DNA from 4 places in the Cellvibrio sp. BR genome. Region 2 is predicted to be linked to each of the others. Evidence: predicted binding sites of a transcription regulator. Region 2 holds the regulator's gene; each other region holds the start of a gene.

Evidence for each region. Region 2 encodes LexA, which represses DNA repair genes until DNA is damaged. Its sites were predicted from a motif close to ACTGTNTNTANANACAGT; they were not measured.
Region 1: O59_RS16705 (ParD-like family protein) is a predicted target of LexA. The motif match lies at 1,189-1,206, and genes of this name have one in related genera.
Region 3: O59_RS02105 (PA0069 family radical SAM protein) is a predicted target of LexA. The motif match lies at 937-954, and genes of this name have one in related genera.
Region 4: dinB (DNA polymerase IV) is a predicted target of LexA. The motif match lies at 990-1,007, and genes of this name have one in related genera.

What each region holds. Positions count from the first base shown of each region.
Region 1 is NZ_JH668204.1:186,971-189,179, reverse strand. It holds gene O59_RS16710 (XdhC family protein) at 1-881, opposite strand, end outside; gene O59_RS16705 (ParD-like family protein) at 1,310-1,534, shown strand; gene map (type I methionyl aminopeptidase) at 1,527-2,209, shown strand, end outside.
Region 2 is NZ_JH668201.1:350,302-352,510, forward strand. It holds gene O59_RS06720 (hypothetical protein) at 1-128, shown strand, start outside; gene O59_RS06725 (hypothetical protein) at 231-497, shown strand; gene O59_RS06730 (cell division inhibitor SulA) at 545-952, opposite strand; gene lexA (transcriptional repressor LexA) at 945-1,547, opposite strand; gene O59_RS06740 (DUF2845 domain-containing protein) at 1,633-1,989, opposite strand; gene O59_RS06745 (SDR family oxidoreductase) at 2,049-2,209, opposite strand, start outside.
Region 3 is NZ_JH668200.1:505,162-507,370, reverse strand. It holds gene O59_RS02105 (PA0069 family radical SAM protein) at 1-921, opposite strand, end outside; gene O59_RS02100 (lipoprotein) at 1,096-2,209, shown strand, end outside.
Region 4 is NZ_JH668202.1:468,298-470,506, forward strand. It holds gene O59_RS12335 (alpha-N-arabinofuranosidase) at 1-812, opposite strand, end outside; gene dinB (DNA polymerase IV) at 1,046-2,113, shown strand; gene O59_RS12345 (glycosyl hydrolase) at 2,147-2,209, opposite strand, start outside.

The sequences.
Region 1 (2,209 bases), on a different contig from region 2:
TTCAATTGCGCCTCATCAAATCCGGCAGCGACCAGCACATCCGCTTTGCGTTTTGCAGGGCCAAGCAAACCGATGTAAGGATTGGCGAGCGTTCGCGCTTGCAAAGCCGCGACGGCAGCTGCATCCAAACGCAAATTGTGGTGGGCGATAATAATGCCATCCACGCTGTGCAATAATTCATCATCCAATTCGGCAACGGTTGTGTTCAACGCGCTAATTTGCGGCGGAAAATTTTCGCGTTTGTGGGGATTTAAGCGTTGATCCACCAGTGTGATGCGCCAACCTAAAATCAGCGCGAGCTGGCACAGGGGAATTAAATCCACGCCACTGCCCAGAACTAATAAATGGGGTAGCGGATTAATTAAGGTCGTGAGGATTTGTTTGCCGTTATCCGTGTCATCGGCGCGCTTCAAACTGCCATGCTGACGCTGGCTAAACGCACGCGAGCATGGTGTGAAGCTGGCAAAAGCATCCTCTATTTGCAACTCAAAACGACAGGCGTGCTGTTGCTGCAAACAGGAAAAAATTTCCGGCAGGCGCAAAAAATCATTGGTGGAATTACAGGGGTGCAACACAATTTCAGCTGCGCCACCGCAGCCTATGCCCAAGCGCCAGGCGATATTACTATCGTCGCTCGCGTCGTACACCACACGGCGGGATTTCCCCAACGCGATAACCTTACGCGCTTGCAACAACAAATCGGATTCAATGCAGCCACCACTCAGCATACCCAATTGATGGCCCGCATCACTCAGCAACATTAGCGCGCCAGTTTTGCGATACACCGAACCGCGCGTTTGAATAACCGCGCCCAGCACCCAGTTGGCGCTATCTTTGAGTGGCAGCCAGGAGGCGAGTAAATGATAAAACTGATTAGACATAGACAGGCATCCGCGTTATTACATTTATCATCGGAATTTCAGGCACTGCACTAACAAACCGTTCGATAATCCCACCTGAATGCCCATAAGGAAAGCAGGATTAACAAAACTAAACTGACTGATTTGCTTTAGCGAGCGTTGCGTTATTAAAACGACACGTTTAATCCCGATTAAAAATTTAGTTCGTCGCACGGCCAATTCGCGATCACCGTGACAACCAAACATGACAATCAACACCACAGATAAATGGAATTTAGTATTTATCAAATAGCCGATGATAAGTTTGCTCGATCCAAGCGGATTATTGCCTGATCCTGCAAACAGAACCTTAAACCACTAGCCCCCACCCTTACTCGGGCGACCAGGCCGCTTGATTTCCCCCTGCAACGAATATACGATGCATATACGTTTCATATATTGAGGTATTTATGGGCATTGTCAAAATTAGCGATGAACTGCATGAGGAGATCCGTAAAGCGAGCTCAGCAATGGTGCGCTCTATCAATTCACAAGCGGAATTTTGGATAAAAATTGGCATGCTGGCTGAAACCAACCCCACTCTTACCTACAGCGAGATTTTGCGCGAACAATTACAACTTGCCGCCGTTGAAATAAATCAACCCATTCCCCTAGGCAAAAGAAATCATGGATAAGGTTTTTTTAAAAAACAGCGCTGAATTAAATGTGATGCGTGAATCAGGGCGGTTACTTGCCTCTGTTTTCGCCTACCTTGATCCGCTGGTAAAAGCTGGTATATCGACCATGGAAATTAATGATGTGGTAGAGCGTTTTATTACCAACGAACTCAATGCCCGTCCGGCAAGTAAGGGGCAATATGATTTTCCTTATTCATTAAACACCTCCGTTAACGATGTTGTCTGTCACGGAATGCCTTCTGCAACTCAATTTTTAAAAAGCGGCGATATTATTAATGTCGACATTACGCTGGAAAAAAATGGATTTATTGCTGATTCCAGCAAAATGTATATGATCGGCGAGGTGTCGCCGCTGGCAAAAAAATTAGTAGATAAAACCTACGAGGCCATGTGGCAAGGAATCCGCGCGGTAAAACCTGGTGCAACCCTCGGCGATATTGGTTTTGCAATTCAACAATTTGCCAGCGCTAATGGTTATTCAGTCGTGCGTGAATATTGCGGTCACGGTATAGGGCGCGCCATGCACGAAGGCCCACAAATACTCCACTATGGAAAACCGAATTCTGGTTTGGTATTGCGCGAGGGAATGACTTTTACTATTGAGCCAATGATCAACCAGGGCGAAGCAAAAGTGAAATTAAAACGCGACGGCTGGACCGTTGTCACACGCGA
Region 2 (2,209 bases):
ATGATGCCGCTGCTGCCACATTGGCTAGCGGTGATGTGGCACTAATTCCTGCTAACACCCATGCTGGCCACAGGCTTAAAAGTTCTGCCGGTTGCTTGTTATTGCAGGCAATCCCTCGCGTGGGTTGATATTTTTCAAGTACAACGCCTGATAAATGGCTGGTAAATAGGCTTCCATAACATTGGGTGTTAGAATGCGCGCCCTTTTCTTGCGTCAATAACGGGAACCCTATGTCTTCCTTTTATGAAATTGTTGAGCTGACGAATGGCGATGTTGCCTTGCAACGCGCAGATAGCGAGACTAATGAGCCCTTGGTAACAATTCGTTTTTCGCAGGAATCTCTGGCATTTCTGGGAGAGGAAAAGTTCATGGTCGCCAAAGCGATGATTGAAGCGGGAATGGATGTAGCAGGGGAAATTGCAGATCAGCAGGCAGAAGCCCAATTGGATGATAATTTTAGTGAATTATCCGAGCTGGAAAAAATGATGCTGCATTGATTAAGCGAGGTTGTTATCGTCCTTGATCTCCATTATTCAACTTGAATTTATCTAACACGTAGCAGCAACCCCTGACATTGACCTTTTGCTGCTGCCGTCTCCAGCTGTGACAGCTCCTTATCACTTAATTTCCCAGGACTGGATATAACCGTGTGGCTGTTGCCAGCAGACAGTGCCTCCCAGGTTATCCACAACAGAGCCTGTGGATCTTGCGCATGAATAACGCGGATAAAGCGAGTATTTACGCCGTAGGATTCAAGCAAATCCCTACTGATATTGTGCGGTGCGATCCAGGTAATCCAGCGGTCACTGGCGCTATTGCTTAAAAATGCAATCATGGGCAATAGCAGGGCGAGCTGTTCTGGCGAGTCGCTGGTTAATACCAGCTCGGTGACACCGCTGGCAGTTTTCTGGTTGGGGGTATGTTGGGGTATAACACGAGCGATATTAGTCACGGCGAATTACTCCTACGCTTAAACCTTCAATACTGAATTCCTGGTCGCGGGTATCAACCAGAATGACATCGAAATCGGGGTTCTCTGGCCATAACTCAACTTGTGCGCGGTTACCTGCACGCTTGAATCGTTTTACTGTGACTTCTTCACCAATACGGGCGACAACGATTTGGCCATTGCGTGCCTGATCAGTTTTATGTACTGCGAGTAAGTCACCATCAAGAATGCCGGCATCTTTCATGCTCATGCCATGCACTCGCAGAAAGAAGTCAGCGCTGGGCGAAAAGAAGCTGGTGGGAATGTTGCAGTAATCTTCAATATGTTCTTGTGCAAGGATCGGGTTGCCTGCAGCAACTCGTCCGATAATAGGAATGCCCGCTTGCAATTCAGGTAATTTAATACCGCGCGATGCGCCGGGGATAATTTCGATTGCCCCTTTGCGAGCAAGCGCTTTGATATGTTCTTCGGCAGCATTTGCTGACTTAAAACCTAAGATACGTGCGATTTCGGCGCGGGTAGGTGGATAACCGGTTTCATCCGCATAACTGCGGATCAATTGCAGTACCTGTTCCTGTCGGGGCGTTAAGTCAAACATAGTGCACTCCTGGGTCTGTTTATCTGTACAGTGTCTGTGATTATATACAGTAAATCAGCTTGTGCAATAGTTTTTCAAACTGCTGTTATTTCACCCTGTTGCCATAGCGAATGTTGCGCAATTCGCCCTGAGTAAAATACAGATGGGTCATAAATTTGCCTTTGCCTGGGTTGTAGGTCCAGATCTCGACTTCCGTGCAGGTTTGAATGGCGACATTGTTTTGAATGTTGTTGTTGCCGTTTTGAACACCTTGTGGAGTGGTGATTGCGGCGGAGGGCTCGCAGTAGCTATCGGTCATCAGTGGCTCACCACACAGTTCGATAATATCCGCTTTTGTATCGCCCGCACTGGCGAGTTGACCATTGCAGCGAAGGGAATCGGCATTCGCGGTGGTTGCTAGTAAAGCGGTGCATAAAATGAATGGAGCGGTATATTTGGCCATCGTTTTTCCCCCGTTATAGATATTGTTAATTTAATTCTCATGACTGAATCGAAAATGAATTAACCGCCTATTTTGAGCAGAAGTTTATCCAGCAAACGATTAGGCAGAATTCGCTTCATTACACCAACGAGGTAAGTGGGGAAGGTGACGTAATAACGTGCTTGTGGACGAGGTGACTCGAGGGCATGTTTAAGCCGTTTAATAACAGCCGCTGGTTCCA
Region 3 (2,209 bases), on a different contig from region 2:
ATTCATCACCCGCTGCGCCCGTTCGGGGAAGTGGGTTTGCAGCCATTGCTGGAACAGCGGGTTTACCTCCCAGGGTAGGCGTAGCACGGTGTAGCCAGCGGCGGTTGCGCCCGCACTGGCTGCCGCTTGCATCACCTTTTCCAGCTCCTGTTCAGTGATAAACGGAATCACCGGCGCCACACTCACCAGTACCGGAATGCCCGCCTGCGCCAGTTTTTCAATGGTTTGTAAACGCCGTGTGGGCGATGCGGCGCGCGGTTCAAGGGTGCGCGCAATGTGGTGATCAAGCGTAGTGATGGTGACCGCGGCGGCAATCAGGTTGTTGTCGGCCATAGGTTTGAGCAAATCCAGATCCCGCTCAATCAGTGCTGATTTGGTGATTATCCCCACCGGATGCCGGCATTCATCTAATACCTCCAGACACTGGCGGGTGATGCGCAACGCCCGTTCCACCGGCTGATATGCATCGGTATTAATGCCCAGCGCAATCGGGCTGGCCTGATACTGGTGATGGGCGAGTTCGCGGCGCAGCAATTCCGGCGCGTTGGTTTTGGCGTAGAGCCGGGTCTCAAAATCCAGCCCCGGCGACAGCCCTAAATAGGCGTGGGTGGGGCGCGCAAAACAGTAGACACAACCGTGTTCGCAGCCGCGATAGGGGTTAAGCGACACACTAAACGGCAAATCCGGCGACTGGTTGCGGCTGAGAATCGTCTTGGCGAGTTCGGCTGTGACACTGGTGTTGAGCGCGGGGTTGATATCGGTATCGTCGCTGTAAGCGGCCCAGCCGTCATCGACGGTTTCAATCAGTTGGGTTTCAAAGCGCCCCGCCATATTGCTCACCGCGCCCCGCCCTTTAATCGCCTGCAAGGGTTTTTCGATCCAGGGGGCGGGGTCGCTAAACTCCGGATAATCGTTGGTCATGGCCGCACCTCAAATACTGTATAAATAAACAGTAATCTTGAGCGCGAATTGGCGCTTTGGCAAGCCTTGGCGATTCGTTAGTCGCCTTTGATTTAACAAAAATGATTTCCCCTGCAACCTTTTCAAGCATTGCCCGTAAGTTCCTCCGACAACCAAATCCCAGGAGGAATTACCATGAACCCGCTTACTCGCACATCTTATCGCGCCTTGTTAATCGCGCTTTCCTGCACTGCCCTACTCAGCGCCTGTGGTGGCGGAGGCGGTAGCGGTGGAGGTGGTGGCTATTCATCCACGCCCGGCAGCACGGCCTACTCCAGTGTGGTCGCCAGTTCCATCGCACCCAGTAGTACACCGGCCAGTTCGGTCGCGCCCAGCAGTACGCCTTTATCCAGCGAACCTGCATCCAGTGCGCCGGCTTCAAGCTCGGTAGTATCCAGTTCAGCGTCATCCAGCTCGGTGGCACCGGCATTGGTACCGCCCGTGGTATTAATCGATAGCCAGCTCAATAGTGCCGATGGCGATTATTTTGTCGCAAGCGGTGAGGTGTTGGTGGGCATGCCCGAGGATTCCGGCAACACCAGTTTTGTCGCGCAGCTACAAAATCGCACTGGTTTTAGCCTCTACACCTTTGCCAATGACACCGCCGGCGTGTCCAACTGCAGCGGTACTTGCCTGGCCAATTGGCCGCCACTGTTAGCCAACCCGGGCGATCAAGCCAGCGCACCCTATTCGATTATTGAGCGCAGCATGGGCACCGCGGGCCCGGCATTGCAGTGGGCCTACCAAGGCCAACCCTTGTACTTTTTTATTGGTGATACCAATGCGGGTGAAACCACTGGCAAAGCCATCCCCAACTGGTTGCTTGCACGGCCAATGCCTACCCGGATTGTTGCCAACGCCACCCTCGGTAGTCATCTTGCGGCAGCGGGCAGTGTGAAATTGGCAGTGCCGGTTGACGGCGTTGAACAAACCAGCACCGCCGAGCGCAACGGGTTTACGCTCTATACCTTCGATAATGACACCGCTGGTGTCAGCAATTGTTCCGGTACCTGCCTCACCAATTGGCCAGCGTTAATGGCTCACGCCGGTGCCGTTGCCACCGCACCCTACAGTTTGGTGCAGCGCGCCAGCGGCGAAATGCAGTGGGCACTGAACGGCATGCCGCTCTACTTTTTTGCGGGCGATACCCAAGCCGGTCAAACCAATGGTGAAGCAATCGGCAATAACTGGTTTGTGGCGCGCACGCCTCCCGTTGCAGTGAATAATCACCCCACCAAAAACCGCTTGC
Region 4 (2,209 bases), on a different contig from region 2:
TTCACCCAATCGCCAGTCGGCAAGGTGTAGTAGTGGAAACTCACCGCATCCATACGCAATGCCCAATTGGGTTTCACGTTGGCAGTCAGGTGATCCGCCCAGCTGGTGTCTTCAGTGTGGCCGCCGCTCGCAATTAAAACAGGCGTATTGTCCTTTGGTGTTTTGAGGAAGCTGGCGTATTGCTTGTAAAGATGGGTGTAGAACTCGGGGGTCATATTGCCGCCACAACCCCATGCCTCGTTGCCAATCGCAAAATAATGCACACGGAAGGGTTTATCACGGCCGTTTTTGCGGCGCAGCTCAGCAAGCGTGGATTTACTGTCCGAGGTCATGTACTCCAGCCACTCTGCCATCTCCTGCGGGGTGCCGGTTCCCAGGTTGCCGTTTACGTAAGCTTCCGCGCCAAGCATTTCAACCAGATCGAAGAACTCATGCGTGCCTACTGCGTTATCTTCTATCACGCCGCCCCAGTTGGTATTAACACGTGCCGGGCGTTCGCCACGCGGGCCAATACCTTCACGCCAATGATATTCATCGGCAAAACACCCGCCAGGCCAGCGGATCAGCGGCACCTGCAATTCTTTTAAGGCACCAACCACGTCATTGCGCCAACCCTTGGTGTTGGGAATGGTAGATTCGGGACCAACCCACAGGCCTTCATAAATCCCCCGACCCAAATGCTCGGCGAATTGACTGTAGATGTTTTTATTGATGACCGGACCGGTTTTGGTGGTATCGATTTTGACTTGGGTGTCGGCCAGAGCAGCAATGCTCATGCCCAACCCGAGGGCCATTACCAATGGTTTTATCATTCTCATAGATGTCTCCTATTTGTTGTTATCTATCTAACGCCGCCGTCTGTTGAACATCGGTTAGTAGCGAGCATAAAGGCAAAAAGGTCTTATTGTCATACAAGTTAACCTAAATTTACGACATCGCATTTCAATGAAAATAGATTCATAAGTGAAAATAGATGACAGGCACCAAATACTGTATTTAAATACAGCCATCTTATTAACTATGCCTCTACTGTTGCCTTTTCACCATGCGCAAAATCATTCACTGCGATGCCGATTGTTTTTTTGCCGCGATAGAAATGCGCGATGACCCAAGCTTGGCCCGTCGCCCGATTGCCGTGGGCGGTAGCAGCGATCGGCGCGGGGTTATCTCCACCTGCAATTACGAGGCGCGCCGCTTTGGTGTGCACTCCGCCATGCCCTCCAGTACCGCGATGCGTCTCTGTCCAGATTTATTGATCCTGCCGCACCGTATGGATGCTTATCGCGAAGCTTCGCAGCAAATGCGCAACATTTTTTACGACTACACCGATTTAATCGAGCCACTCTCGCTGGACGAAGCGTTTCTGGATGTCAGCGACTGCAAGCACCACCAGGGTAGTGCAACCCGTATCGCCCAGGAAATTCGCGCGCGCATTCAACGGGAAATTGGCATCACGGTTTCGGCGGGCATAGCGCCCAATAAATTTCTCGCCAAAATCGCCAGCGATTGGAACAAACCCAACGGCCAGTTTGTGATTACTCCTGCACAAGTAGATAGCTTTGTGGCGCAACTGCCAGTGAAAAAGATTTTTGGCGTGGGCAAAGCCATGGCAAGTAAATTAGCAGAACTCAGTATTTTTACCTGCGCCGACTTACAAAAACTGTCGGTGTTTGAATTGTCGCAGCGCTTTGGTCAAATGGGTTCCCGCCTTTACAAATTAAGCCGCGGGATAGATGAGCGGGAATTAACGGTAGACCGACGCCGCAAATCACTCAGCGTAGAAAATACTTTCGCAAAAGATTTACAAAACCTACCGCAGTGCTTGCATGAACTACCAGCACTCAGCCAACAACTGGCAATACGTTTACGTCGGGTGGATGATGATTACAAAATCATAAAACTGTTCGTAAAAATAAAATTCTCTGATTTCAGCACCACCACCATTGAACGCAGCGCAACCGGCATTCAACCCGATGAATTTATCGCATTGTGCAGCGAAGCCTATCACCGTAAAGAACAACCGGTACGCTTGCTGGGCGTGGGAGTGAGGTTTATTGATTTACGCGAGCACAATCATTTTGTGCAATTGGAGCTGTTTAATCGGTCGGCATAACAGCGGCCTCATTGCGAGGCCGCCAAGAACCAGTTATTTAGCAACCGTTTTAATAGTATAAACCCCGGATATATCGCGATTAAACGCGGTGAAGTC